Regions from separate parts of the Streptacidiphilus alkalitolerans genome, predicted to be linked through region 2. Evidence: predicted binding sites of a transcription regulator. Region 2 holds the regulator's gene; each other region holds the start of a gene.
What was found. The regulator HrcA, encoded in region 2, represses chaperone genes, less so after heat shock. The targets are predictions, from matches to a motif close to TTNGCACTCNGNNNNNCNGAGTGCNAA.
Positions count from the first base shown of each region.

Region 1: a site for HrcA is predicted at 3,110-3,136, ahead of groL (chaperonin GroEL). Genes of this name have one in related genera too.
Region 3: a site for HrcA is predicted at 5,655-5,681, ahead of groES (co-chaperone GroES). Genes of this name have one in related genera too.

Region 1 is NZ_JBHEZX010000003.1:462,166-469,414, reverse strand. Features, by position in the region: gene ACEZDG_RS08910 (glucosyl-3-phosphoglycerate synthase) at 1-466, opposite strand, end outside; SAM riboswitch class I at 635-769, shown strand; gene thrC (threonine synthase) at 763-2,058, shown strand; gene ACEZDG_RS08900 (MoaD/ThiS family protein) at 2,055-2,330, shown strand; gene ACEZDG_RS08895 (cold-shock protein) at 2,774-2,974, shown strand; gene groL (chaperonin GroEL) at 3,255-4,877, shown strand; gene ACEZDG_RS08885 (hypothetical protein) at 4,997-5,371, shown strand; gene ACEZDG_RS08880 (DUF4031 domain-containing protein) at 5,368-5,631, shown strand; gene ACEZDG_RS08875 (HD domain-containing protein) at 5,704-6,369, opposite strand; gene ACEZDG_RS08870 (copper homeostasis protein CutC) at 6,465-7,169, shown strand; gene ACEZDG_RS08865 (HelD family protein) at 7,186-7,249, opposite strand, start outside.
Region 2 is NZ_JBHEZX010000004.1:425,287-432,535, forward strand. Features, by position in the region: gene ACEZDG_RS11360 (DUF3097 domain-containing protein) at 1-635, opposite strand, end outside; gene pspAB (PspA-associated protein PspAB) at 632-1,216, opposite strand; gene htpX (zinc metalloprotease HtpX) at 1,275-2,195, opposite strand; gene hrcA (heat-inducible transcriptional repressor HrcA) at 2,399-3,430, shown strand; gene dnaJ (molecular chaperone DnaJ) at 3,488-4,636, shown strand; gene ACEZDG_RS11385 (16S rRNA (uracil(1498)-N(3))-methyltransferase) at 4,669-5,412, shown strand; gene ACEZDG_RS11390 (S41 family peptidase) at 5,516-7,249, shown strand, end outside.
Region 3 is NZ_JBHEZX010000003.1:125,714-132,962, reverse strand. Features, by position in the region: gene tsaE (tRNA (adenosine(37)-N6)-threonylcarbamoyltransferase complex ATPase subunit type 1 TsaE) at 1-174, shown strand, start outside; gene ACEZDG_RS07320 (hypothetical protein) at 278-454, shown strand; gene ACEZDG_RS07315 (hypothetical protein) at 486-1,061, opposite strand; gene tsaB (tRNA (adenosine(37)-N6)-threonylcarbamoyltransferase complex dimerization subunit type 1 TsaB) at 1,188-1,862, shown strand; gene rimI (ribosomal protein S18-alanine N-acetyltransferase) at 1,859-2,380, shown strand; gene tsaD (tRNA (adenosine(37)-N6)-threonylcarbamoyltransferase complex transferase subunit TsaD) at 2,373-3,446, shown strand; gene ACEZDG_RS07295 (polysaccharide deacetylase family protein) at 3,540-4,439, shown strand; gene ACEZDG_RS07290 (THUMP-like domain-containing protein) at 4,455-5,636, opposite strand; gene groES (co-chaperone GroES) at 5,834-6,142, shown strand; gene groL (chaperonin GroEL) at 6,264-7,249, shown strand, end outside.

The DNA.
Region 1 (7,249 bases), on a different contig from region 2:
CCTTGACGAAGGCCACCTCGGGTTCGGTGAGCAGCGGCCCGACGATGCCGGAGACGAAGGCGGAGTCGAACTCGCGCAGGTCGGCGTCGATGAAGCAGACGATGTCGCCGCTGGTCGCGAGGAGCGAGCGCCACAGCACCTCGCCCTTGCCGGGCAGCGCGGGCAGCTCGGGGAGTATCGAGTCGCGGTGCACCACCCGGGCCCCGGCCGCGGCGGCGGCCTGCCCGGTGCGGTCGCTGGAGCCGGAGTCGACCACGACCAGTTCGTCCACCAGCGGCACGGCGTCCATCAGGTCGCGGCGGATGGCGGAGACGATTCCGCCGACCGTGGCCTCCTCATCCAGTGCGGGCAGCACGACGCTGACGGTGCTTCCGGTCGCCTCCTTGGCGGCGAGCAGTTCGGGCAGCGAGCGGTCGTCGGCCGCCCAGGAGCGGTGGCGCAGCCAGTCCGCGACCTCGTCAAGCACAGGACTCCTCTGGTGTGGCACGAGCCGTGATGCGCGTCTCGTCTCGCGGACGCCCAGTGATCGCCGACGTCGCTTCGGTTACAGTCTTGGGGATGACAGACGCCCGCCGCACGGCGGACGCACTGCCATCATCACAAATGCGGACCAGGAGCGAACGGTCCGCCATAGAGCTCATCCAGAGGGACTGAGGGAACGGCCCGTTGAAGTCCCGGCAACCCTCCTGCCAGCTACAGCCGTCAAGGCCCTGGTGGGGAAGGTGCCAATTCCGTCCTGCGGCGAAACGCGCCGCGGGGAAGATGAGGAGAGAGGGCCTCGCCATCATGGCTGCTGCAACTGTCACACCCGAGTCTTTCGGTCCCGCCGTCGCCCTGTCCTGCAGGGAGTGCGGTGCGCGGACCCCGCTCGCCCCCGACTTCGCCTGTACCGAGTGCTTCGGGCCCCTCGAGGTGGCCTACGAGCTGCCCAGCGGCGACCCCGAGGCGCTGCGGGCGCAGATCGAGGCGGGCCCGGCGAACATCTGGCGCTACGCCCCGCTGCTGCCGGTCCCGGCCGACGTGGCGACCCGGCCGAACATCAACCCGGGCTGGACCAAGCTGGTCAAGGCCGACAACCTGGCCCGCGAGCTGGGGATCACCGGCGGCCTGTACGTCAAGGACGACTCCGGCAACCCGACCCACTCCTTCAAGGACCGGGTCGTCGCGATCGCGGTCGAGGCCGCCCGCACCTTCGGCTTCACCACCCTCTCCTGCTCCTCCACCGGCAACCTGGCCGGCGCGGTGGGCGCCGCCGCGGCCCGTACCGGGCTGCGCTCCTGCGTGTTCATCCCGCAGGACCTGGAGCAGGGCAAGATCGTGATGGCCGCGGTGTACGGCGGCGAGCTGGTCGGCATCGAGGGCAACTACGACGATGTGAACCGCTTCTGCTCGGAGCTGATCGGCGACCCGGCCGGCGAGGGCTGGGGCTTCGTCAACGTCAACCTGCGCCCGTACTACGGCGAGGGCTCGAAGACCCTGGCGTACGAGATCTGCGAGCAGCTGGGCTGGCGGCTGCCGGACCAGCTGGTGATCCCGATCGCCTCCGGCTCGCAGCTGACGAAGATCGACAAGGGGCTGAAGGAGCTGATCGCGCTCGGCCTGGTCGAGGACAAGCCCTACAAGATCTTCGGGGCCCAGGCCGAGGGCTGCTCGCCGGTCTCGGTCGCCTTCAAGACCGGCCGCGACGTGATCCGCCCGCAGAAGCCGAACACCATCGCCAAGTCGCTGGCGATCGGCAACCCGGCCGACGGCCCCTATGTGCTGGACATCTGCCGCCGTACCGGCGGGGCGGTCGAGGACGTCAACGACGAGCAGGTCGTGGACGCGATCAAGCTGCTGGCGCGGACCGAGGGGATCTTCGCCGAGACCGCGGGCGGGGTTACCGTGGGTGTACTGCAGAAGCTGATCAAGAACGGCCTGCTCGACCCGGCAGCCGAGACCGTGGTCCTGAACACCGGAGACGGTCTGAAGACCCTGGACGCGGTGGAACCCACCACCGGCCTGTCCGCCACCATCCGCCCCACCCTGGACTCCTTCCGAGAGGCTGGCCTCGCATGAGCGTCTCCGTTCGCATCCCGACGATCCTCCGCACCTACACCGGCGGCGCCGCCGAGGTGAAGGCCGAGGGCGCGACCCTCGCCGCCGTCATCGAGGACCTGGAGGCCAACCACACCGGCATCCGCGGCCGGATCCTCGACGACAGCGGCAAGCTGCGGCGTTTCGTCAATGTGTATGTGAACGACGACGACGTGCGCTTCGCGGACGGTCTTGAGACGGTGATCTCCGACGGCGGAGCGGTCTCGATCATTCCCGCCGTCGCCGGTGGCTGAACGAATTAGTTTCACTGCATGACGAAAGCCGGGGCGCCCTTCCCTACCGGGCGGGTGCCCCGGCTTTCGCTTTCCCCCGGTAGGGGTACAGTGGCTTCCGGTTGATGCAGGCTGCGCGGTCGGCGCGGTATTCAAACCTCTTCTCCTTCGGTATCTGTCATCACCTGCAGCCCAGGGGGCTGCTGCGCCCCAAGGGTCCGCCGAGAAATCCTGAAGCGATTTGTCTATCAGGTCCGCTATGTCCGGAGTACTTTGCCTCGCTTTGTTGACATAAGCACCGCAGTGCCCCTTAATATCCCCGAGAATTCTCCGCCGTGCGCCCTGTTGCAGAGGGCGTCTGAGTGGATACATTCAGCGTCGGTCGCGTGTTGCGCAAAGCGTCGGTGCGCGATCCGGTCCGCGGAGTGCGGTCCGTGAAAGGGCCAGTAATAGGGGAGTACGGAATGGCTCAGGGCACCGTCAAGTGGTTCAACGCGGAGAAGGGGTACGGCTTCATCGCGGTCGACGGTGGTGCGGACGTGTTCGTCCACTACAGCGCGATCCAGATGGACGGGTACCGGTCGCTCGAGGAGGGCCAGCGGGTCGAATTCGAGATCTCGCAGGGTCAGAAGGGTCCGCAGGCGGACATGGTCCGCGTGGTGTGACCGCTCCATCGAGCGATCGCTGACAGACCTTCCGGTAGGCCGATACCCCCCTGGGGTAGCGGCCTACCGGCGTTTCCAGTCCCCGTTCCAGGGCATCTGCTTGCACTCAAGGGGTGAGAGTGCTAATCATTGGCGTTAGCACTCTGAGGTAGAGAGTGACAACGGGCCGGGTAGGTGAGGCTCCGGACGCGACGGGAAGTGACCGTCGTAGGCCGGGACCGTCCGTCGCGGGCGCCAGCGCGGTCCACACGCAGCCACCCTGTCCGGGAGGACCACTTCCATGGCCAAGATCATTGCGTTTAACGAGGAAGCTCGTCGCGGCCTTGAGCGCGGGATGAACCAGCTCGCCGACGCTGTCAAGGTCACGCTCGGCCCCAAGGGCCGCAACGTCGTCCTGGAGAAGAAGTGGGGCGCCCCCACGATCACCAACGACGGTGTCTCCATCGCCAAGGAGATCGAGCTCGAGGACCCGTACGAGAAGATCGGTGCCGAGCTCGTCAAGGAGGTCGCCAAGAAGACGGACGACGTCGCGGGCGACGGCACCACCACCGCCACCGTGCTGGCCCAGGCGCTCGTGCGCGAGGGCCTGCGCAACGTCGCCGCGGGTGCCAACCCGATGGCGCTGAAGCGCGGCATCGAGAAGGCCGTCGCGGCCGTCTCCGCCCAGCTCCTCGAGCAGGCGAAGGACGTGGAGACCAAGGAGCAGATCGCCTCCACCGCCTCCATCTCCGCCGCTGACCCCCAGATCGGCGAGCTCATCGCCGAGGCGATGGACAAGGTCGGCAAGGAAGGCGTCATCACCGTCGAGGAGTCGCAGACCTTCGGTCTGGAGCTCGAGCTCACCGAGGGCATGCGCTTCGACAAGGGCTTCATCTCGGCGTACTTCGCCACCGACCTGGAGCGTATGGAGACCTCGTTCGAGGACCCCTACATCCTGATCGCCAACTCCAAGATCGGCGGGGTCAAGGACCTGCTCCCGATCCTGGAGAAGGTCATGCAGTCCGGCAAGCCGCTGCTGATCATCGCCGAGGACGTCGAGGGCGAGGCCCTGTCGACCCTGGTCGTCAACAAGATCCGCGGCACCTTCAAGTCCGTCGCCGTCAAGGCCCCGGGCTTCGGTGACCGTCGCAAGGCCATGCTCGGCGACATCGCCATCCTCACCGGTGGCACGGTCATCTCCGAGGAGGTCGGCCTCAAGCTGGAGAACGCCGGTCTTGAGCTGCTCGGCCGCGCCCGCAAGGTCGTCATCACCAAGGACGAGACCACCATCGTCGACGGTGGCGGCGAGAGCGACCAGGTCGCCGGCCGGGTCAACCAGATCCGCGCCGAGATCGAGAACAGCGACTCGGACTACGACCGCGAGAAGCTCCAGGAGCGCCTGGCGAAGCTCGCGGGCGGCGTGGCCGTCATCAAGGCCGGCGCCGCGACCGAGGTCGAGCTCAAGGAGCGCAAGCACCGCATCGAGGACGCCGTTCGCAACGCGAAGGCGGCCGTCGAGGAGGGCATCGTCGCCGGTGGTGGCGTTGCGCTGCTGCAGGCTTCGGTGATCTTCGAGAAGCTGGAGCTGGAGGGCGACGAGGCCACCGGTGCCAACATCGTCAAGGTCGCCCTTGAGGCCCCGATCAAGCAGATCGCCTTCAACGCCGGCCTCGAGGGCGGCGTCGTGGTGGAGAAGGTCCGCAACCTGCCCTACGGCCACGGCCTGAACGCCGCGACCGGCGAGTACGTGGACCTGATCGCGGCCGGCATCATCGACCCGGCCAAGGTCACCCGCTCCGCCCTGCAGAACGCGGCCTCCATCGCCGCGCTCTTCCTCACCACCGAGGCGGTCATCGCCGACAAGCCCGAGAAGGCCGGTGCCCCCGCGGGCGGCGGCATGCCGGGCGGTGACATGGACTTCTGATCCTGACCCTCCCGGTCGGATCGGCAGTTCGGCAGTACCCGCGTACGAGGCGGCTCTCCCTTCGGGGAGGGCCGCCTCGTTGCGTCCCGGGCGCTTGCCTGGTTTGGGACAATGGGGGGATGGACGACTCCGAAAGCTCGAACCCAGGCATCGAAGCCGCGCTGCACACCGCCCGGGCGGGCGTGCTGCGGGACCTGGCGACCCGTGACGTCGCCGACGCCACCGTCGTCTCGCTGCTGGAGGACGCGGTGGCCCAGCGCCGCTGGTGGGTGGAACAGTGGCCGGCCGGCGCCGAGTTCCTGCTCGGCCTGGTCGCCCAGGACATCCAGGACGCCCTGCTGGAGGCCTACGGCCGCTGGCCGCTCTGCGGGTCCTGCGCGGTCGAGGGCGAGCTGCAGGCGCTCAGTGTGGACCCGGAGCTGGGGCCCGACCCGCACTGGGTGTGCGAGAAGGAGGGCATCGTGATCGCCCCGGTCGGAGCGCTCCAGGCATGATCCTGATCGACCCCCCGACCTGGCCCGGGCACGGACGGCTCTGGTCGCACCTGGTCAGCGACGTCTCCTACGACGAACTGCATGCGTTCGCGCGGCGGCTGGAGATCCCCGAGCGGGGGTTCGAGCGCGACCACTACGACGTTCCCGAACGGCTGTACGCGGCGGCGGTGGCGGCCGGGGCGGTGCAGGTGTCCAGTCGGGAGGTGGTGGCCCGGCTCACCTCTGCGGGGCTGCGGCGGAGGAAGGGTGCGGCGTTGTAGGGGGTTGCTGTTCGCGCAGTTCCCCGCGCCCCCCACGCCTGGGGGCGCGGGGAACTGCGCGAACAAGAGCCACTACGAACGCAGGGCGTCCAGTTCCGCCCCGAGGTTGCTCCGGGCCGCAGCGTCGTAACGCGCTCGCGCAGCCGCCGTGCGGAACAGCGTCGGCAGCCCCAGCAGCTGTTCGAGGATCTGCGCCCGCCCCGCCCGGAACGCCTTCTCCGGCACGAACCCGTACTCCTCCCGTACCGCCGCGGCGTAGGCCGCGTACGCCGCCGGGTCGCGGCCCAGGACGGCGAGGTCCGCGTCGCACAGCAGCTCGCCGTGGCGGTCGCCCGGGGCGGGGTCGTGACCGGTCGTCAGCCGGACCAGTCGGGCGGACTCGGCCACCAGCGCAGCCGGAACCCCTGCTTCCGGCAGAACCCGCTCCGCGAGCCTCGCGCTGCGCTCCTCGTTCTCGGACCGGTCCGGCGCGTACACGGCGTCGTGGAACCAGGCGCCGAGGCGGACCGCGTCGGCGTCCTCGCCCGGCTCGGCGAGTTCGTCGACCGCGTCCAGGACGGCCGCCAGATGGGTGAGCGTGTGGTACCGCCGTTGGGGCTCTGACCAGCGGCGCAGCAGTTCGTCGCCGAAGGCGGCCGGGGGTGGGGAACCGGGGGTGACGACCCGTTCGAGCAGGGCGGTCCAGCGGTCCAGCAGGGCGGCGGCAAGCTCGGCGTCAGGATGCGGAGACGTTGGCATGACGCCATTGTGGGGCAGAAGGGCGTAGAAGTTTGCGCGATCAAGGGCTGTTCAGGACTCGCCGCGAAGCGGCCGGATATGGCAGGCTAAGCAATATGTCTAGACCAATCTTCGAGGTTATCGCCACGTCCGCCCAGGATGCGGTGGCAGCAGCTGCCGGTGGTGCCGACCGCCTGGAGCTGGCCGTCGACATGGGCGCCGACGGGCTCACCCCGTCGGTGGAGGAGTTCGCCCGGATCCGCGCCGCCGTGCACATCCCGCTCCGGGTGATGCTGCGCGACCGCGACGGCTTCCGGCCGCGCGACCTCGACCAGCTCTCCGCCACCGCGCAGGCGCTGCGGGCCGAGGGCGCGGAGGAGTTCGTGTTCGGGTTCCTCACCCCCGAGGGCACCGTCGACCTGGAGGCGGTCCGTACCGTCCTGGACGCGATCCCCGGCTGCAGCTGGACCTTCCACCGGGCGCTGGACAACGCCGCGGACCGGGCCTCGGTGCGGGCCGCGATCGACGGCCTGCCGGGCCTGGACACCGTGCTGACGGCCGGTTCGGCCGCGGGCGTGGCCGCCGGCATCGACGTGCTCGCGGCCGAGTCCGCGCGGTCCGGCGAGCCCGGCTACCGGCCGCAGATCCTGGTCGGCGGCGGTCTCAAGGCCGACCAGGTCCCCGGGCTCCGGGCGCTGGGCATCGCCGGCTTCCACGTCGGCGGGATGGTCCGCAAGGCGGGCTGGGACGGGCCGGTGGACACCGGCCTGGTGCAGCAGTGGCGCCGCCTGGTCGACGCCGACGCCCACGCGGCGGCGTAGGCGCCGAAGGCCCGGCCTACACCCGCAGCGCGGCCGGCAGGTCGCGGGAGTGCAGCACGGTCAGTCCTGAGACCGGGCGG
Region 2 (7,249 bases):
ACCGAGGAGGGCTTCACCGCGGCCCAGATGTCGATGAAGGGGTGTCCCACCACCAGCACGTCCGCCCCGCTGACCTGGGCGGCGATCCTGGACTCCTTGGAGTCCGGGACCAGGTGGTCCACCAGCACCCCCAGCCGCCGCCCCGGCTCGGGCGCGAACTCCTTCACGATCTGCGGCAGGTCGTCGACGCCCTCCAGGTACTCGACCACCACGCCCTCGATCCGCAGGTCGTCGCCCCAGACCCGTTCGACCAGCTCGGCGTCGTGCCGCCCCTCGACATAGATCCGGCTGGGCAGGGCCACCCGGGCCCGTACGCCCCGCACCGCGACCGAGCCGGAGGCGGTGCGGGCCGGGGCGACCGGCACCGGCGGGGCCACCGAGCCCGGCCGGACCAGGGTGACCGGCTTTCCGTCCAGCAGGAAGCCGCTCGGGGTCAGCGGGAACACCCGGTGCCTGTGGTGCCGGTCCTCCAGGGTGACGGTGAAGCCCTCGGCGGTCTTCTCGCAGCGCACCACCGCGCCGCAGAAGCCGGTGACCACCTCCTCCACCACCAGGTCCCGCTCGGCGGGCACCTCGGGGGCGGGGACGGAGCGCTTCCACGGGGGAGTGAGGTCGGGGCCGTAGCTGCGGGTCACAGGCCGGGCGCTCCCCAGACCGGGAACCAGCGGGTCAGGTCCTGCTCGACCCTGAGGTCGTTCCCGAGCATCGCCTTGATCTGCAGTTCCAGCGGGTTGTCCCGCTTCTCGCCGGCCCCGGGCACCGGGGCGAAGGGGTAGAAGCTGCCCCGCTTGTAGAGGTAGACCAGCGCCAGCGGCCGGTGCTGACTGTCGGTGAAGTTGACCAGGGAGCAGAGCAGTTGGGGCCCGAAGCCGGTGCTCTCCAGGGCCGAGTTCACCGCGTGCACATCGTTGACCAGGGCGACGATGTCGTCCGGGCTCTGCCGGGCGGTCAGCCAGGTGTAGCCGTAGGAGTCCTGGCTCGACTCGATCGGGACGCCGCCGCGCCCGGTGTCGGCGTCCAGCAGGGCCTGGACGTCCTGCTGGACCTGGGCGAAGGCGCCGCCCTCGACGGCGGCGAAGCAGACCGAGCCGACCCCGGTCGGCCGGAAGTCGGCCGCGGCCTCCAGGGTGATCGCCGCCGAGGGGAGCCCGAACAGCTGGTCGAGGTCCGGTTTCACCGGTTTGGTGCGGCCTAGCAGGGTGTCCAGGAAGCCCACGGGTCCACTCCTCGGGAGGCGGAAGAAACGAGACGGAGGACTGAATCTACTGGCGGATCTACTGGCGGCCGAGCTCGGCGGAGATCCGGCCCAGCTGCTCCAGCCGCTGCTGCAGCGAGGGGTGGGTGGAGAAGGCCTGGCTGGCCGCCTGCCGGGCGGAGACCGCCGGGGCGAAGTAGAAGGCGTTGAAGGGCTGGGCCCGGCGCAGGTCCTCGGTGGGGATCGCCGCCATCTGCCCGCTGACCTTGGTGAGCGCGGAGGCCAGCGCCGAGGGGCGCCCGGTCAGCAGCGCGGCGGCCCGGTCGGCGGACAGCTCGCGGTAGCGGGAGAGCAGCCGGGTCAGCAGGAAGCTGATGCTGTAGGCCACGGCGCTGACCGCGATCACGATCAGCAGCACCATGCCGGTGTTGTCGCCGTCCCGGTTGTCCCGGCTGCTGAAGCCGCCGAACAGGCCGGCCTGCAGGCCGACCCTGGTCAGCACACCGGTCAGCACGCCGAGGAAGCCGGCGATGGTCATCACCATCACGTCCTTGTGCGCGACGTGCGACAGCTCGTGCGCGAGCACGCCCTCCAGCTCCTCCGGCTCCAAGCGGCGCAGCAGCCCGGTGGTGACGCAGACCACCGCGTTCTTCTCGTTGCGGCCGGTGGCGAAGGCATTGGGGATGTCGCTCTGGGCGACCGCGACCTTGGGCTTCTGCATGTTGGCCAGGGCGCACAGCCGGTCCACGGTCCCGTGCAGCTCCGGATAGTCCTGGGCGCTGACCTCGCGGGCGCCCATGCTGAAGGAGGCGATCCGGTCGCTGAACCAGAACTGGGCGATGAACAGGCCGCCTGCGATGATCACGATGATCAGCCAGGCGCCCTTGAGGAAGACCAGCAGCGCGCCGACGAAGACCACGTACAGCAGTCCGATGAGGAACATCGTCAGCAGCATCCGGCTGGTCAGACCGCGGTCGGGCGCGAAGCGTGTTCTGGGCATGTCGCCACTCCTCGAAATCGGGCTGGTCCTGCAATTCTGCCTTGTGGGCCTACCAACAGGTACGTACGGGAGGGCGCAGGCGTTCCGGTGGCATACCCTCGCGCCTTACACTGGCCGAACAGGCGTTGGCACTCGTTCGCCCGGAGTGCCAGTCCCGAGACCGGCCCACTGAGGACAGACCGAGGACAGGAGGTGCGTGGCCCGTGCCTGAGGAGCGCAAGCTCGACGACCGCAAGCTGGCGGTTCTGCGTGCCATCGTCCAGGACTATGTCGGCACCGAGGAGCCGGTCGGCTCCAAGGCGCTGGTGGAGCGGCACAGCCTCGGCGTGTCGCCGGCCACGGTGCGCAACGACATGGCCGCGCTGGAGGACGAGGGCTACATCCACCAGCCGCACACCAGTGCGGGCCGGGTGCCGACCGACAAGGGCTACCGGCTGTTCGTGGACCGGCTGACCGAGGTCAAGCCGCTGTCCGCGCCCGAGCGCCGGGCCATCGGCAGCTTCCTGGACCACGCGGTGGACCTGGACGACGTGGTGGCCCGTACCGTGCGGCTGCTGGCGCAGCTGACCCGGCAGGTCGCCGTGGTGCAGTACCCCTCGCTCTCCCGTTCGACGGTGCGCCATGTGGAGCTGGTGGCGCTGACGCCGACCCGGGTGATGCTGGTGCTGATCACCGACACCGGCCGGGTCGAGCAGCGGCTGATCGACTGCCCCGCCGCGGTCGGCGAGACGGTGCTCGCCGATCTGCGCAGCAGGCTGAACACCCGGGCCGCGGGCCAGCGCTTCGCCGAGGTGCCGACCCTGCTGCAGGACCTGCCCGAGGCGTTCGAACGCGAGGACCGGGGCGCGGTCACGGCCGTGCTCACCGCGCTGTTCGAGGCGCTGGCCGAGCAGACCGAGGAGCGGATCGTCATCGGCGGCTCCGCCAACCTCACCCGCTTCCCGCACGACTTCCCGCTCACCATCGCCCCCGTGCTGGAGGCGCTGGAGGAGCAGGTCGTCCTGCTGAAGCTGCTCGGGGAGACCGCGGACGCGGGCATGATGGTCCGTATCGGTCACGAGAACGCCTACGAAGGGCTCAATTCCACGTCGGTCGTGTCGGTGGGCTACGGTTCGGGCGACGAGACCGTCGCCAAACTGGGTGTGCTCGGGCCGACCAGGATGGACTACCCGGGAACCATGGGTGCCGTCCGGGCGGTTGCACGGTACGTCGGTCAGATCCTGGCTGCGTCATAGCCTTACAGCGGTGTCGGGAACGTCGGCGCGCGAATAGAAGACAAGCGGAGCATTTTGGTGGCCACGGACTACTACGCGGTACTCGGCGTCCGGCGTGACGCGGGTCAGGACGAGATCAAGAAGGCGTTCCGCCGACTGGCGCGCGAACTCCACCCGGATGTCAACCCCGACCCGAAGACCCAGGAGCGGTTCAAGGAGATCAACGCCGCCTACGAGGTCCTCTCGGACCCCAACAAGCGGCAGATCTACGACCTGGGCGGGGATCCGCTGTCGGCGAACGGCGGCGGGGCCGGCCCCGGCGGCTTCGGCGCGGGCGCGGGCTTCGGCTTCAGCGACATCATGGACGCCTTCTTCGGCGCGGCCGGCGGCGGCCAGCGCGGTCCGCGCTCGCGGACCAGGCGCGGCCAGGACGCGATGATCCGGATCGACATCGACCTCGAAGAGGCCGCGTTCGGCACGACCAAGGACATCCAGGTCGACACCGCCGTCGTCTGCAGCACCTGCAACGGCGAGGGCGCGGCTCCCGGCACCTCCGCGCAGACCTGCGACATGTGCCGCGGCCGGGGCGAGGTGTCGCAGGTCACCCGGTCCTTCCTGGGCCAGGTGATGACCTCCCGGCCGTGCCCGCAGTGCCAGGGCTTCGGCACCGTGGTGCCCACCCCCTGCCCGGAGTGCGCCGGCGACGGCCGGGTCCGCGCCCGGCGCACGCTGACCGTGAAGATCCCGGCCGGTGTCGACAACGGCACCCGGATCCAGCTGGCCGGCGAGGGCGAGGTCGGCCCCGGCGGCGGCCCGGCCGGCGACCTCTACGTCGAGATCAGCGAGAACCCGCACAAGATCTTCCAGCGCCGCGGCGACGACCTGCACTGCACGGTGACCCTGCCGATGACGGCGGCGGCGCTGGGCACCAAGGTCCCGCTGGAGACCCTGGACGGCCAGGTGGAGATCGACGTCCGCCCCGGCACCCAGTCCGGGCAGTCCATCCCGCTGCACGGGCGCGGCATCACCCACCTGCGCGGCGGCGGTCGCGGCGACCTGATAGTGCACGTCGAGGTGCAGACGCCCGGCAAGCTCGACCCGGAGCAGGAGGAACTGCTGCGGCGGCTCGCCACCCTGCGCGGCGAGGAGCGTCCCAAGGGGACCTTCGAGCCGGGGCAGCAGGGCCTCTTCTCCCGCCTGAAGGACGCTTTCAACGGCCGCGCCTGAGCTGCGCGGCACCGAGGACAGGAACGTACACCGTGACAGCCCCCGTGTTCGTGGTGGAGACCTCGCGGCTGGCCCCGGTCGGCTCGGTGGTCCGGCTGGACGGGGCGGAGGGCCGCCACGCGGTGGCCGTGCGCCGTCTCGCGGTCGGTGAGCAGGTGGTGCTGACCGACGGCGCCGGGCTCGGGGTCTCCGGGCCCGTGGTCGGCGTGCTCGGCAAGGAGGCGCTGGAGGTCAGGATCGCCGAGCAGCTCGCCGAACCGGAGCCCGCGCAGCGGGTGGTGGTGGTGCAGGCGCTGCCCAAGGGCGACCGCGGCGAGCTGGCGGTCGAGCTGATGACCGAGGTCGGCGTGGACGAGGTGGTCCCCTGGGCGGCCTCCCGCTGCATCACCCAGTGGAAGGGCGACCGCGGCCTCAAGGCCCTGGGCAAGTGGCGGGCCACCGCCCGCGAGGCCGGGAAGCAGTCGCGCCGGCTGCGGTTCCCGGTGGTCCGGGAGCCGATGAGCACCCGTCAGGTCGCCGAACTGCTGTCCGGAGCCGCGCTCGGCGCGGTGCTGCACGAGGAGGGCGCGCTGCCGCTGGCCTCCGCCGAACTGCCCGGCAAGGGCGACCTGGTGCTGGTGGTCGGCCCCGAGGGCGGGGTCTCCCCGGACGAGCTGGCCCGCTTCGCCGAGGCCGGCGCGGCCCCGTACCGGCTGGGCTCCACGGTGCTGCGGACCTCCACCGCGGGGGTGGCCGCGGGCGCGCTGCTGCTGGGGCGCACGGGGCGCTGGGGCTGACCCGTCCGGTCCGCGGCGGTCCGTCGCGGTGCGTCGAAAGTGATGATCAGCTGGCAGCGAAAGCTTCTGTCGCACTGGGAGTGGTGGCGGCTAGGGTGGCCGCGTGACTGAAGCCGACAGCTATCTCCGGTTCCCCCATATTCACGCTGACCTGGTCACCTTCGTGGCCGAGGACGACGTCTGGCTGGCGCCCCTGGCAGGTGGCAGGGCCTGGCGGGTGAGTGCCGACCAGGTGCCGGTGAGCCGCCCGCGGATCTCGCCCGACGGCACGCTGCTCGCCTGGACCTCGCACCGGGACGGCGCTCCCGAGGTGCACCTGGCCCCGGTCGACGGCGGCCCGTCCCGGCGGCTGACGTTCTGGGGCAGCGCGCAGACCGCGGTGCTGGGCTGGACCGCCGACGCCGAGGGCAACCCGGAGGTGCTGGTCCGCAGCTCGGTCGGCCGGATGTCACGGGCCCACCCCTGGGCCTTCGCGGTGCCGCTGGACGGCGGCCCGGCCCGGCAGCTCCCGTACGGACGGGTGGGCGGGGTGGCGCAGGAGCCGGGCGGCGACCGGGTGCTGCTCGGCTCGGCCGGGATGGGTCGGGAGCCGGCCCACTGGAAGCGCTACCGCGGCGGCACCGCGGGCAAGTTGTGGATCGGCACCGAGGGCGACTTCGCCCGGCTGCACGCGGAGGTCGACGGGAACCTCGACTCGCCGATGTGGGTCGGCGGCAGGATCGCGTTCCTGAGCGACCACGACGGGATCGGGCAGCTCTGGTCCAGCCTGCCGGACGGCTCCGACCTGCGGCGGCACAGCGGTCATGAGTTCTACGCCCGCAACGCCGCCAGCGACGGCGCCCGGGTGGCCTACCACAGCGGCGGCGACCTCTTCCTGGTCGACGACCTGGAGCGGGCCGAGCCCCGGCGGCTGGAGATCCGCCTCGGCGGCCCCCGGGCCGACCGCCAGCCGTACCCGATCACGGCGAGCCGGCACCTCGGCCGGGTCGCCCCCGACGCGGACGCCCGCTCCAGCGTGGTCGAGGTCCGCGGCACGATCCACCGGGTCACCCACCGGGACGGCCCGGCCCGGGCCCTGTCGGTCCAGCCCGGGGTGCGCAACCGGCTGCCGCAGTCGCTTCCTGACGGTGCGTCGGTCTGGGTCACCGACGCCGGGGGCGAGGACGGGCTCGAGTTCTCCGACGGCCGCCGGGTCGCGGTCGGCGGGCTGGGCCGGGTCGAGGAACTGGCCGCCGCCCCGGACGGGTCCGCGGTCGCCGTCGCCAACCGGGACGGCCTGGTGCTGCTGGTCGCGGTCGCCGACGGCGCGGTCCGCGAGATCGACCGCAGCAACGGCTCGCACGCCACCGACCTGGCCTTCTCGCCGGACTCGCAGTGGCTGGTGTGGTCGCACGGGCTGGGCGTCGAGGAGGTGCCGCGGCAGCTCCGGCTGGCCCGGCTCGCCGACGACACGGTCACCGAGCTGACGCCGCCGCGCTTCACCGACTACGCCCCGGTCTTCACCACCGACGGCAAGCACCTCGCCTTCCTGTCCATGCGCGACTTCGACCCGGTCTACGACGCCCATGTCTTCGACCTGTCGTTCCCGGTCGCCTGCCGCCCCTACCTGCTCACCCTGGCCGCGGACACGCTCTCCCCGTTCGGCCCGCAGCCGCAGGGCCGCGCGCTGGGCAAGGGCGGCGAGGACGACAAGGACGCGGCCAAGGAGGGCGCCGACACCGCGGCCGACACCTCGGCCGACGCCGACACCTCGGCCGAGGAGGCCGCGGAGGCCACCCGGCTCGACCTGGACGGCCTGGCCGACCGGATCGTCCCCTTCCCGGTGCCCAGCGGCAAC
Region 3 (7,249 bases), on a different contig from region 2:
GAGTGGGGCGAGGGCAAGGTCGAGGAGCTGGCCGACTCCCGTCTTGAGGTGCGCATCGCCCGCGCGCTGGGCGGGGACGAACGGCCGCTGGAGGCGGACGAGGCGGACCAGCGGCAGGTCACCCTCACCGGCCTCGGCGACCGCTGGGCCGGAGTGGACTGGTCGCAGCTCTAGGGTCCGCAGAAGAGTTTTCCGTCCCCGGTTGTTATTCCGACGCGCTGTCGGGAAGATGTTGCTCACAGGCAGCACAGCGCGCAGCGGAGCCACGGGAGGCGACATGTCCGACACGACCCCCCGCGCCGGGGACGAGCCGGTCAGCCCTGTCAGCATGGCCGCGCTGCTGGCCGCCGCGCGGTCGGCCACCGCGGTGAGCACCCCGCCGACCGGCCCCGCGGCCGAGCAGCCGCGGCGGGAGCCGGCCGAGCGTTCGGCCCCGCACCCGGCCGCCGCCTGAGCGGACAGCCGCAGCGGGAGCCGTCGCGGGGCTACGGGACGACGACGACCTTCGTCCCGTTCGGCGCGAAGTCGAACAGGGCCTGGCCGTCGCCCAGGGTCTCCCTGATCCCGCCGGTCTTCTTGTTGGGGTCCGGCTTCGGGGTGGTCCCGTCCACGGCGGAGCTGAAGCCGATCACGGCGCCCGAGTGCTCGGTGAAGATCACGCCGTTCTTGACGTTCACCCCGTCCGAGCCGGTGTAGGGGCCGGGAGTGGTCCGGTAGACGCTGTAGCTGCCGGCCAGCGGGTCCACCGGGCTCGGCTGCACCGTGAAGGTCCGGTCGACGGCCGGCTTCGCCGGGTCGACCAGCCAGACCCGGTTGGCGGCCAGCGAGTACACGATCCGCTTGCCGGTGCCCGAGTGCGCCGGTACCGCGACCGGCTTGGGGGCGGCGCTGGGGTGCGCGGAGCCGCTCACCGAGGCGCTCGGCGAACCGCCGGGGCCACCGCCGGCGGCCGGGGTCTCGTGCGCGGAACTCCTCGCCTGCAGCGCCAGCAGCGTGACCAGCGCGAGCGCCGACGCCGTCAATCCGGCGACGACGGTGCTGGAACTACTGATCCCTGCCACGACTCTCCTCCAGCGTTCGATCCGGCCCAGCGTTCAATCCGGCTCTGCGTTCGATCCGGCCCGGCCGGATCCCTGCGAAAACATCAGCTTCTCATCCTCACCCCGGTATCCGTCTAACCTGGTGGGGTGCTTCTGCTTGCGTTCGACACCGCGACCCCCGCCGTCACCGCCGCCGTCCACGACACGTCGAGCGGGGCGACTCTCGCCGCCGCCGACCAGGTCGACGGGCGCCGCCACGGTGAGCTGCTGATTCCCACCATCGACCGGGTGCTGCGCGCCGCCGGGGTGGGCAAGGAGCAGCTCGGCGCCCTGGTGGTCGGCACCGGGCCCGGCCCGTACACCGGCCTGCGGGTGGGCTTGGTCACCGCTGCCGCCCTGGGCCACGCGCTGGGCATCCCGGTGCACGGGGTCTGCACCCTGGACGGAATCGCCCACGCGGCCCGTACCGCCGGGCTGAGCGGCCCGTTCACCGCCGCCACCGACGCGCGCCGCAAGGAGGTCTACTGGGCCTCCTACGGCGCTGACGGGGCCCGGACGCACGGTCCCGCGGTGGACCGCCCGGCCGAGCTGGCCGAGCGGCTCGGCGACCTCCCTTCGGTGGGCGCGGGAGCCGCGCTCTACCCGGAGGTGTTCACCCGCCTCGTCCCCGGCATGCCGGAGCACCAGTCGGCCGCGGCGCTGGCCGCGTACGCCGCCGGGGAGCTGGCCGCGGGACGCCCGCTGTCGGCGCCCACGCCGCTGTACCTGCGCCGCCCGGACGCCGAGGTGCCGAAGAACTACAAGACGGTCCTGCCGGCATGACCCGGACCACCGAACTGCGGGAGATGCGCTGGTGGGACATCGCCCCGGTGCTGCGGCTCGAACGCGAGCTGTTCCCCGAGGACGCCTGGTCGGTCGGCATGTTCTGGTCCGAGCTCGCCGACACCCGGCACCCCCGCGCCACCCGCTGGTACACCGTCGCCGAGGACGCCGAGGGCACGGTCGTCGGCTACGCGGGCCTGATGGCCGCGGCCGGCAGCGGGGACGTGCAGACCATCGCGGTGGCGCGGCGGCACTGGGGCACCGGCCTCGGCGCCCGGCTGCTGACCGTGCTGGTCGAGCAGGCGGCGGCGGCCGGCTGCGAGGAACTGCTGCTGGAGGTCCGGGTCGACAACCCCCGGGCCCAGCGCCTCTACGAGCGCTTCGGCTTCCAGCCCGTCGGCATCCGCCGCCACTACTACCAGCCCTCCGGGGTCGACGCCCTGGTGATGCGGCTCGACGACCCCGGCACCCCCCACGACCGCACGACCGACGTAGGAGCACTGAGCCACGATGGCTGACGAACCGCTGGTCCTCGGGATCGAGACCTCCTGCGACGAGACCGGCATCGGCATCGTCCGGGGCACCACCCTGCTCGCCGACGCCGTGGCCACCAGCGTCGAGGAGCACGGGCGCTTCGGCGGGGTGGTCCCCGAGATCGCCAGCCGGGCGCACCTGGAGGCGATGGTCCCCACCGTCCAGCGCGCCCTGGACGAGGCCGGGATCAAGGCGAGCGACCTGGACGGCATCGCCGTCACCGCGGGGCCTGGCCTGGCCGGGGCGCTGCTGGTCGGCGTCTCCGCCGCCAAGGCCTACGCCTACGCCCTGGACAAGCCGCTCTACGGGGTGAACCACCTGGCCTCGCACATCTGCGTGGACCAGCTGGAGCACGGGCGGCTGCCCGAGCCGACGATGGCGCTGCTGGTGTCCGGCGGGCACTCCTCGCTGCTGCTCACCTCGGACATCACCAGCGACGTCCGCTCGCTCGGCGCGACCATCGACGACGCGGCCGGGGAGGCCTTCGACAAGGTGGCCCGGGTGCTCGGCCTGGGCTTCCCGGGCGGCCCGGTGATCGACCGCTACGCCGCCGAGGGCGATCCCGGGGCGATCAGGTTCCCGCGCGGGCTCAGCGGTCCCAACGACGCCGCCTACGACTTCTCCTTCTCCGGGCTGAAGACCTCGGTGGCGCGCTGGATCGAGGCCAAGCGGCGCGCAGGGGAGGAGGTCCCGGTAAGAGATGTGGCCGCTTCGTTCCAGGAGGCCGTCACCGACATCCTTACCCGCAAGGCGGTCAGGGCCTGCCGGGACCACGGGGTGGACCACCTGATGATCGGCGGCGGGGTCGCCGCCAACTCGCGGTTGCGGGCCATGGCGCAGGAGCGCTGCGAGCGGGCCGGGATCGAGCTGCGGGTGCCCCGGATGAAGCTGTGCACGGACAACGGCGCGATGGTGGCCGCGCTGGGCTCGGAGATGGTGTGGCGCAACCGCGCGCCGTCCTCGTTCGACCTCTCGGCCGACTCGTCACTGCCGGTGACCGAGACCCATGTCCCCGCCACCCACGACGATCTGCACCGGTTCCCTGACTAACCCTTACCTGGCCGTCCGCTGGGAACTGCCTGGGAGCGGCTAGCGTCCTGACCTGTAATCAACACGCAGGTCGGAGACGGGGAGCAGCGCACCGTGAAGCGGAACAGCAGGACGCTCGCACTGACGGCGGGGGCCCTCGCCCTCACCGGGCTGGCCACCGCCTGCGGCGGCGGCAGCGGTGACCCAGCGTTGCCGTCCAGCTCCGCGGCGTCCCCGCTGTCGAGCCGGGGGACGGTCGCCCCCTCCTCCGGGGCGTCCGCCTCGGGTGCGCCCTCCTCGGACTCGGTCTCGGCCGATGCCGCGCTCTGGCACAAGTGGGGCCTCGAACCGCTGCGGCCGGCCCCGCAGCCGCCCGCCGTCCGCCCGATCCGGCTCAGCAGGACCGGGCAGGTGCCGGTCATCGACAGCGTGCCGACCACGCAGAAGGTCGTCTTCATCACCCTGGACGACGGGGCCGAGAAGGATCCGCAGTTCGTCCGGATGATGCAGGACCTCAGGGTCCCCTTCACGATGTTCCTGATGAACGACACCATCAAGGACGACTACGGCTACTTCAAACCGCTGCAGGCGCTGGGCAACAGCATCCAGAACCACACCCTGCACCACCCGGCGATGAACACGGTCTCCGAGGCCCGGCAGCGGGAGGAGGTCTGCGGCGACCAGAAGATCCTCACCGCCCAGTACGGCGCGGCCCCGTTCCTGTTCCGCCCCCCGTACGGGGCCGGCGCGCACACCGCCAGCCTCAACAGCGCGGTCCAGGCCTGCGGTCCGCGCGCCATCGTCTACTGGAAGGAGACCATGCAGATCACCGGCTTCCAGTACCAGACGGCCGAGCACAAGCTCCATGACGGCGACATCATCCTGGCCCACTTCCGCGGCCCCTCGGAGCTCAAGGGCGAGTCGATGACCAAGATGTTCGCCAACATGGTCAAGCGCATCGAGGAGCAGGGCTTCACCGTCGCCCGCCTGGACGACTACATCCAGCGCCCGTGAGCCGGCGTCGGCGGCTCAGTTCGCGGGCTGCCCCAGCAGCATGGACGGGGCGCCGGCGACGCGGGTGAGGAAGACCGTGCAGGAGTTCGCCCCTTCGGGCTTGAGCTTGCGGCGGAGCTCCTCCGGCTCGATCGCGGAGCCGCGCTTCTTGATGACCACGGTGCCGACGCCGCGCTCGCGGAGCAGCGCCTTGAGCTTCTTCAGTCCGAACGGGAGCACGTCGGTGATCTCGTACGGGGTGGCGAAGGGCGTGCTGCGCAGGGTGTCGGCGGTCAGGTAGGCGATGGTGGGGTCGATCAGGGTCGCGTCCAGCTCCCGGGCCACCTCGGCGACCAGGTGGGCGCGGATGACCGCGCCGTCGGGCTCGTAGAGGTAGCGGCGGACCGGGCCGGGCTCGGGGTCGGGCAGCCGGCCGCCGGTGAGGGTCGCGCCGGAGGGCAGCAGGGTGGCCCGGTGGGGTGCCGCGGCGTCGGTGCCGAACCAGAGCACGGCCTCCTTGACGTCCCCGCCGTCCGAGACCCACTCGGCCTCGGCGCCCTCGGGCACGGCGTCGTGCGGGATGCCGGGGGCGACCTTGAGCGCGGCGAAGGGGGCCTGCTGGGCGGCGGCGACCGCCCAGCTCAGCGGCGGCGAGTAGGACTCGGGATCAAAGATGCGGCCCCGGCCGCCCCTGCGGGCCGGGTCGACAAAGACCGCGTCGAAGCCGTCAAGGTCGACGTCGGCCACATCGCCGCAGCGCTGCTCGATCAGGCCGTCCAGGCCCAGCGCTGCCGCGTTGGCCTCGGCGACGGCGCAGGTCAGCGGGTCGCGGTCGACCGCCAGCACCTCGATGCCGGCCCGGGCCAGGGCGATGGCGTCGCCGCCCACCCCCGAGCAGAGGTCGGCGAGCCGCCGTACGCCCAGGGTCTTGAAGCGGGCCGCGCGCCACTCGGCGACACTCGTTCGGGTGGCCTGCTCGACGCCGTCCGGGGTGAAGTACATCCGGGCCGCGTCGGCCGCGCCGAACTTCGCCGCGGCCCGCTGCCGCAGCCGGGCCTGGCCGATCGCCGCCGACACCAGTTCCGCCGGGTGCGAACGCCGCAGCCTGGTCGCGACCGCCAGTTCCTGCCCCGGCAGGTAGTCGCGCAGCTCGGCCAGCAGTGCCTGGCCCGGCTCGGTCAGCAGGGCACGGAACGATTCGGTCTCCACGTGACACATCATCTCGCAGGCGGCGCGTTGGCACTCTGGTTGACTGAGTGCTAACGGCGGCCTAGTGTCGTCGTTGGCACTCTCCTTGCGAGAGCGCTAACCCCGCGAAGGGGCGGTTCCGGCACCGCGACGACGGATTCGCACAACAACCTTTCGCGACCCAAGACATGAATCACCCCGTGATCTCCGAAGGGGGAGGTCGGAACGTGACGACCACCAGCTCCAAGGTTGCCATCAAGCCGCTCGAGGACCGCATTGTGGTCCAGCCGCTCGAAGCCGAGAAGACCACGGCCTCTGGCCTGGTCATTCCGGACACTGCCAAGGAGAAGCCCCAGGAGGGCGTTGTCCTGGCCGTTGGCCCGGGTCGCTTCGAGGACGGCCAGCGTCTGCCGCTCGACGTCGCCGTCGGCGACATCGTGCTGTACAGCAAGTACGGCGGCACCGAGGTCAAGTACAACGGCGAGGAGTACCTCGTCCTCTCGGCCCGCGACGTCCTCGCGATCGTCGAGAAGTAACACCTGGCTGCTGTCGCAGCCACGACGCTGACCGCAGAGTCGTGACCCCGCCCGGGCCCCCAGTCTTCACTGAGTGAGACCGGGTGCCCGGGCTCGGTTGTTTGAGAGGGAAACCCTAAGCATGGCGAAGATCCTGAAGTTCGACGAGGACGCCCGCCGCTCGCTCGAGCGTGGCGTCAACAAGCTGGCCGACACCGTGAAGGTGACGCTCGGCCCCAAGGGCCGCAACGTCGTCATCGACAAGAAGTTCGGCGCTCCGACCATCACCAACGACGGTGTCACCATCGCCCGTGAGGTGGAGCTCGACGACCCGTACGAGAACCTTGGCGCGCAGCTGGTCAAGGAGGTCGCCACCAAGACCAACGACATCGCGGGTGACGGCACCACCACCGCCACCGTGCTGGCCCAGGCCCTGGTCAACGAGGGTCTGCGCAACGTCGCCGCCGGCGCCGGACCGTCCGGGCTGAAGAAGGGCATCGACGCCGCCGTCAAGGCCGTGTCGGACCACCTGCTCTCGGTCGCCCGTGAGATCGACGGCAAGGAGGACATCGCCGCTGTCGCCGCGCTCTCCGCGCAGGACCAGCAGGTCGGTGACCTCATCGCCGAGGCGATGGACAAGGTCGGCAAGGACGGTGTCATCACCGTCGAGGAGTCGAACACCTTCGGCCTGGAGCTCGAGTTCACCGAGGGCATGCAGTTCGACAAGGGTTACCTGTCGCCCTACATGGTCACCGACCAGGAGCGGATGGAGGCGGTCCTCGAGGACCCCTACATCCTGATCCACCAGGGCAAGATCTCCTCGATCCAGGACCTGCTCCCGCTGCTGGAGAAGATCCTCCAGGGCGGCGCCAGCAAGCCCCTGCTGATCATCGCCGAGGACGTCGACGGCGAGGCGCTGTCGACCCTGGTCGTCAACAAGATCCGCGGCACCTTCAACGCCGTCGCGGTGAAGGCCCCCGGCTTCGGCGACCGCCGCAAGGCCATGCTCGGCGACCTGGCCACCCTCACCGGTGCCACGGTCATCGCCGAGGAGGTCGGCCTCAAGCTCGACCAGGCCGGTCTGGACCTGCTGGGCACCGCCCGCCGGGTCACCGTCTCCAAGGACAA